DNA from 3 places in the Macrococcus bovicus genome. Region 1 is predicted to be linked to each of the others. Evidence: predicted binding sites of a transcription regulator. Region 1 holds the regulator's gene; each other region holds the start of a gene.
The links. Region 1 encodes LexA, which represses DNA repair genes until DNA is damaged. Its sites were predicted from a motif close to CGAACATATGTTCG; they were not measured.
Positions count from the first base shown of each region.

Region 2: the regulator LexA is predicted to act here: its motif matches at 908-921, upstream of QSV55_RS00755 (Y-family DNA polymerase).
Region 3: the regulator LexA is predicted to act here: its motif matches at 1,137-1,150, upstream of uvrB (excinuclease ABC subunit UvrB).

Region 1 covers NZ_CP128470.1:1,007,798-1,010,073, forward strand. The annotation lists gene QSV55_RS05485 (hypothetical protein) at 1-281, opposite strand, end outside; gene lexA (transcriptional repressor LexA) at 488-1,108, opposite strand; gene QSV55_RS05495 (hypothetical protein) at 1,251-1,454, shown strand; gene QSV55_RS05500 (DUF896 domain-containing protein) at 1,560-1,799, shown strand; gene tkt (transketolase) at 1,804-2,276, shown strand, end outside.
Region 2 covers NZ_CP128470.1:67,075-69,350, reverse strand. The annotation lists gene QSV55_RS00755 (Y-family DNA polymerase) at 1-874, opposite strand, end outside; gene QSV55_RS00750 (aminotransferase class I/II-fold pyridoxal phosphate-dependent enzyme) at 976-2,133, opposite strand; SAM riboswitch class I at 2,202-2,276, opposite strand, start outside.
Region 3 covers NZ_CP128470.1:521,981-524,256, forward strand. The annotation lists gene QSV55_RS03145 (CHAP domain-containing protein) at 1-236, shown strand, start outside; gene QSV55_RS03150 (TlpA family protein disulfide reductase) at 316-855, shown strand; gene QSV55_RS03155 (DUF2198 family protein) at 865-1,095, shown strand; gene uvrB (excinuclease ABC subunit UvrB) at 1,200-2,276, shown strand, end outside.

The sequences.
Region 1 (2,276 bases):
GGATGATCTGCATCCACATGCGCATCTATCGCATTGAAATAATGCTGCACATCCGCAAAGTTAAGCGTCTGTTCGTTGTCCCGATAGTTTTCGAGCGATGAGGTAAAGCCGTCTTTATTGCTGAGTGAGGGCTGATAAAGATTGGCGATAGCCAGAAGAGATTTCTTGATACTGCCTTCCCCGAAACCGAAGTTGAAGGCGAATTCTGATTCACTTAAGTTTTTTACTTTATCCAGTACTTGCTGACGTTCAGATTTTACCCAGTTATAGTCAATAGCCATAATCATTCTCCTTTAGATGTATTTACATTGTTCATACCCGTAATTTTATGAAATATGTTTGTTTATCCATATTCATTAGCGGGTAACCAGAATCTAGAAAAGAGGAATGGCAATGAATCAAGACAAAACTGAAACTAAAGACATCTTAGAGCAAGTCAAAGAAATACTTGGACGTAAATAGGTCACGCTGAACAGCGTGACCTATTTTAAAATTCACGGAAAAGACCGACTACTTTACCGAGTACTGTCACTTTATTCAAGTAGATCGGTTCCATCGTCGCATTTTCCGGCTGCAAGCGGTAACGGTTACTTTCCTTGTAGAAGCGTTTGACGGTGGCTTCATCCTCTTCAGTCATCGCCACAATGATATCCCCGTTCTCTGCAATCGACTGACGGCGCACGATGACTTTATCCCCGTCCAGAATACCCGCTTCAATCATACTTTCTCCGATGACCTCCAGAATGAAGACGTCACTATTATGACTCGATGTAAAGTGGGAAGGCAGCGGGAAGTACTGCTCAACATTCTCAACAGCCGTAATCGGCAAACCAGCCGTGACTTTACCGACGACCGGCACCATGATCGTCTCATCTAAAAATGCAGATGCTGGCGTGGAATTGACGATTTCAATGGCACGCGGTTTAGTCGGGTCACGCTTGATATACCCTTTTTCCTCTAGCCGTGAGAGATGGCCGTGAACGGTAGAACTGGAGGCGAGACCCACTGCTTCCCCGATCTCTCTGACACTTGGTGGATAACCTTTAGTTGAAACAATATGTTGTAAATATTCATAAATTTCTTGTTGTCGTTTAGTTAATTCTTTCATGAGAACACTCCTTAGTGTACTTTCTATGTGTATTATAGCATACTTGTTCGGGTGTCACAAACGTTTGTTCGTATTTCTGTTGACAACGAACACGTGTTCTGTTATTGTAGGAATACAAACAAATGTTCTGGAGGAAAATCACATGATTATTAGAATTTCTAAGGAATTTTTAGCGTATTTCTTCTTCTTTTTAATGATGGCAACGTTCGGAATCATATATATGGCACAATCTAACGCCCTTTACGAAAAACCTCTGACACATGAAGGAGGCCAGCCTCAAGTTCAAGCGACTGCGAACACACATTCCGCCACCATGAACGGCGAAGTGCTGGGCATCGTCCGGTAATTTTAACGTCTGACAGGAGTCAGGCGTTTTTTTGTGCTGAAAAAGCACTCCTGATAGCATTGGGCTATAAATTTTGATATCTTAATTAGTGAAAGGATGAGGTTTATGTTAGAAGAACACAAAATTAAAAGACTGAATGAACTCTCACAGAAAAAGAAGGAATCAGGTTTAACCGACGAAGAAGGAAAGGAACAGACTGGCCTGCGGGCTGAATATCTGGCCAACTTCCGGAACAGCTTTAAAAAGACCATTGAAAACACTAAAATCATCGATCCGGAAGGCAATGATGTGACACCGGACAAAGTAAAAGAAATTCAGCGTCAGAATAATATCAGAGAAGAATAGGGGAATGATGATGACAAACGATCAGTTAGCAATTGATACATTACGCGCGTTAAGTATTGACCAGATTGAAAAGGCGAACTCAGGCCATCCCGGCTTGCCGATGGGTGCAGCACCGATGGCTTATACGCTGTGGACCAAGCATCTGAGATTTAATCCGAGCTCAAAATATTTCTTTGACCGCGACCGCTTTGTTCTGTCAGCGGGCCATGGCTCAGCGCTTCTTTATTCACTGCTGCATGTTTCAGGTGCGCTTGAACTTGAGGAACTGAAGAATTTCCGTCAGTGGGAATCTAAGACACCGGGCCATCCGGAATTTAATCATACAGACGGGGTGGACATTACAACCGGACCGCTCGGACAAGGGTTTGCGATGAGTGTCGGTATGGCCATGGCCGAAAAGCATCTAGCTGCTAAGTTCAATAAAGAGGGTCATGATATCATTGATCACTTTACTTATGTCCTTGTGTCTGACGGGGA
Region 2 (2,276 bases), 940 kb from region 1:
TGACCCGATAGAAGACTTCATCTATCTGTTCACTGATGACGGTCTTCAGTTCATGAAACTGATAATCACGCATCAAAATCTGCGACTTCCCGTAAGATTTCCCTTTGATGACATGGGGCCGCCGAATGATACTTTCATCTATTCCATTCGCATGCAGATGCAGGTCAACGCCGAGAATGCCAAAATCACGCTTCAAATATTCAACTGGATAATGGGCCAGGTCACCGATACGGAAGATACCTTTCTTATTCAGTTTCTTCTCCGTCCGCTTATTGATCCCCCACATCTCAGTCAACGGTTCTACATCCCACAGCTTGCGTGGCACGTCATGATACCGCCATTCAGCGACACCTTCACTTGTGCGTTTCGCTTCGAGATCCATAGCAAGCTTGGCCAGAAGTGGATTTGAACCGATGCCTATAGTACTGAATATCTGCGTCTTGTTATAGATCTCCTGCTGCAGAATGCGGGCCATGTGAGAAGGCGTCTGTGCGAACAGATGATAGGAATCTGTAATATCCATGAAGAATTCATCAATACTATACTGATGGAAATCTTCCGGCGCCACATATTGCAGGGCGATAGCTGAAATCCGACTCGATACTTGAATATACTTCAGCATCGACGGGTTAATGATATAAATATCTGAACGATGCGGTATCTCAAATAATCTCGAACCCGTTTTAATTCCCAACGCTTTCAAGGGTGGCGTTGCAGCCAGCACAACAGATCCCTGCCGCTTTGTATCTCCGACAACAGCCAGTTTAGTTGTCAGTGGGTTCAGTCCTTTTTCGATACACGAGACCGATGCAAAGAAGCTTTTAAGGTCAATACAGAGTACATCACGAGCATTGCATTGATAATAGTCATACATTCCCCCACCTCATTTATGAGTCCATTGTATAAGGGAACATATGTTCGTGTAAAGTAGTATGAAGTCCTTTTCTTCAAAAAAATAATTAACTTGAGACTCCGTTATTGATAGAGGCCTGCTGTTTCCTTGAGCCTGATGAGCAACTCTTCTATCTCCTCGTCACTGATTGCAAGTGAGATCCGAATATAATCATCACCGTTTGAACCGAATGGTAGCCCCGGTGTCGTCAGGATGGACTGTGTTTTCAGCAGATAATCGACGTATTCTTCACTTTTATAGCCGGGCGGGATTCTAAGCCACAGGAAGATGCCGCCCTGCATCGGTTCAAACGGGATGCCTGCCTCAGTGAGAAAGTCTGTAACTTGATCTCTACGCTTTCTGAAAATCGCGTTCTGTGTCTCTAAAAAAGGTTCCCCTAATTTCAGTGCACTGACCGCCGCTTCCTGAACGACCCCCCACATCCCTACTTGTGTATGATCCTGATAATAATTGAGGGCACCGATGATATCTTTATTGCCGACAGCAAAACCTATCCGTACACCTGACATATTGAAACCTTTGGAGAGTGAATAAATCTCGACTGCTACGTCCTTCGCGCCTGGCGACTGCAGAATGCTCGGATTTTTAGCATCAAAGCCGAATGCCGCATAGGCGAAGTCGTGGACAATCTTTGTCTGCGTCCCTCTGAAACGCCGGACGACAGCATCGAACCCTGCACGAGTCGCAACTGCCCCTGTCGGGTTGCTCGGATAATTAAGGTAGATGAGACGTGTATCTGCTAATACGGCAGAATCAAGGGCATCAAAGTCCGGCCAGTAATGGTTGGCGGGCTGGAGCGGCAGTTCATAGGCCGTGCCACGGGCCAGCTTCACACCAGCAAGATAATCAGTGTAACCCGGGTTCGGCAGCAGAACGCCTTCACCCGGTTCAATCACACAAAGCGGCAAGTTGACCAGCCCGTTTTTCGTCCCGTAAAGAATACAGATCTCCTCATCTTTATCCAGCTCAACCCCATAAGTATCTAAATAGAATTTCTGGATGGCTTCTTTCAACGCTTCCTTACCACGGAAAACACCATATTTATTATTCGCAGGCTCCTGTACTGCGGACTGAATCGTCTCGAGTACTTCTGCCGGAACTTTCTGATCGGGTATACCGACCGCTGTGTTGATAAGCGGTTTGCTGCCGATATCGAGCTTTCTGCCCATCGTCTTGCCAAAATAACTTTCTGGTATAGAATCAAGTAATTTAGAACGCATTTCCTCTCCCCTTCTTCTTCAATCGAAATAAAAAACGTCATTACTTCGCAGCAATGACGTCAGAAAATCACTTATCTGCCAAGCTGTCGCTTGATGGATTTAGCACAGTACTCTCAGATGAGCCTGCTGCTGAGATTTCACAG
Region 3 (2,276 bases), 490 kb from region 1:
ATGCAAAGAACTGGGCATATAACGCTTCACGTAGCGGTTACACTGTCAGCCGTAAACCAATTAAAGGAGCGGTCCTCGTTTCTCAATTAGGTTACTACGGTCACGTTGCGGTCGTTGAAAAGAAATATACAAACGGTTCAATTGTCGTCTCAGAAATGAACTATCCACGTCAAGGGGTTAAAACGTACCGTACGATTCCTAGCTACCAAGTGGGAAATTACCAATATATCTATTAATTTTTAGCACGGATAAACGAATGTTTATCCTTTTTTTTATGGATTCTTGCTATAATAGCGGAGAAGGAGGAGGCAGAATATGAAACGAATAGTGATGTGGGTATTGAGCGGTATTTTTATGCTGCTGGCGGCGTACAGTGTCTACACTGTCGTCCATCAGGATCCTGCAGAGTTGAAAGTCAGCGGACAAGCGCATTATATTAACGGTCGCAATATCAGCAAGGAGCCGGTACAGAGTCTGGAAGGACAGAAGCTGGAGCTTAGTCGTGAACTGTCAGCTGACATCAATATCATTAATTTCTGGGCCTCCTGGTGTGAACCTTGTAATCAAGAGATGCCTGAACTGATTCAGTACAATCAGGAGAAGCCGAATCATATTAAACTGATAGGGATGAACGTTCAGGATAAAGAGAAGGGACGGACGTCTTTCCTTAACAAGTATCAGCCTGATTACCCGATCGTGATCGGTACTGAACAGATAGTCAAACAATACAAGATCTATAACATTCCGACCACGATTTTTGTCAATAAAGAAGGACGGGTTCTGACGACTTATGTCGGTGAACTGGATGCCGGCAAACTGGAGACACTCATTCAGGAAGTGGAAGGGAGATCATAGGTCAGTATCATGATATGGTATATACTTGCCGCTTTGCTGCCCGCTCTTATGGTGATCATGTTCAGTAAGATGACAAAAAATAAATATACAGGATTAGCGTTAGCCACTTTAGTGATAGGGGTATCTGTCTATAAAGGCTTTTTTCATTCAGAAATGATTGTGTTTCTTGATACCATTTCGCTGATGCTGGGCTACTTCACTGTTGATCAGCTGAAGCTAGATCAAACGATCCACTATTGACAGACACGGTCGCACATGCGAGCGTGTCTTTGTTTTGAGAGCGAACAGATGTTTGTATTTTTACCGCTATCTTTGCTAAAATAAATACGTTAAGGAGGGGTTACATGGAACATCATCCATTTAAACTGCAGTCAGAATTTAAGCCCGGCGGTGATCAGCCGGAAGCGATCAAGAAGCTTGTAGCCGGTATTAAAGAAGGGAAACGTTATCAGACGCTGCTCGGCGCAACAGGGACAGGGAAGACGTTTACGATGAGCAATATCATTCAGGCAGTCGGGAAGCCGACATTGATCATCGCCCATAACAAGACGCTGGCAGGTCAGCTGTACAGTGAGTTTAAGGAGTTCTTCCCCGATAACCGTGTAGAATATTTTGTCAGCTACTATGATTACTATCAGCCGGAAGCGTATGTCCCCTCTACAGATACGTTTATTGAAAAGGATGCTTCAATCAACGATGAAATCGATAAATTACGTCACTCAGCGACTAGTGCGCTTTTTGAGCGTGATGACGTCATTATCATCGCATCCGTGAGCTGTATCTATGGTCTCGGCAATCCCGAAGAATATAAGGATATGGTGGTCAGCGTCCGTACTGGCATGGAGATGGACCGCAATGCGTTACTCCGTAAACTGGTGGATATCCAGTATACGAGAAACGATATTGACTTTCAGCGGGGGACTTTCCGCGTGCGGGGAGATGTGGTCGAGATATTTCCTGCTTCACGTGATGAGCAGTGCGTGCGTGTCGAATTTTTCGGTGATGAGATAGACAGAATACGTGAAATCAACTATTTAACAGGCGAAGTCCTGAAGGAACGAGAACATTTCGCTATTTTCCCGGCCAGCCACTTTGTGACGCGGGAAGAGAAGATGAAGCTCGCCATCGAACGGATTGAACAAGAACTTGAAGAACAGCTGAAAGTATTTCGGGCGGAAAATAAACTGCTGGAAGCGCAGCGCCTTGAACAGCGGACAAACTACGATATCGAGATGATGCGGGAGATGGGCTTCTGTTCCGGTATCGAGAACTATTCGGTTCATTTAACACTGCGCCCTAAAGGCTCGACCCCCTATACGCTGCTGGATTACTTCGGTGACGACTGGCTGATCATGGTCGATGAGTCCCACGTCAGTCTGCCGCAGATTCGGGGTATGTATAACGGGGACCAGGCCCGTAAA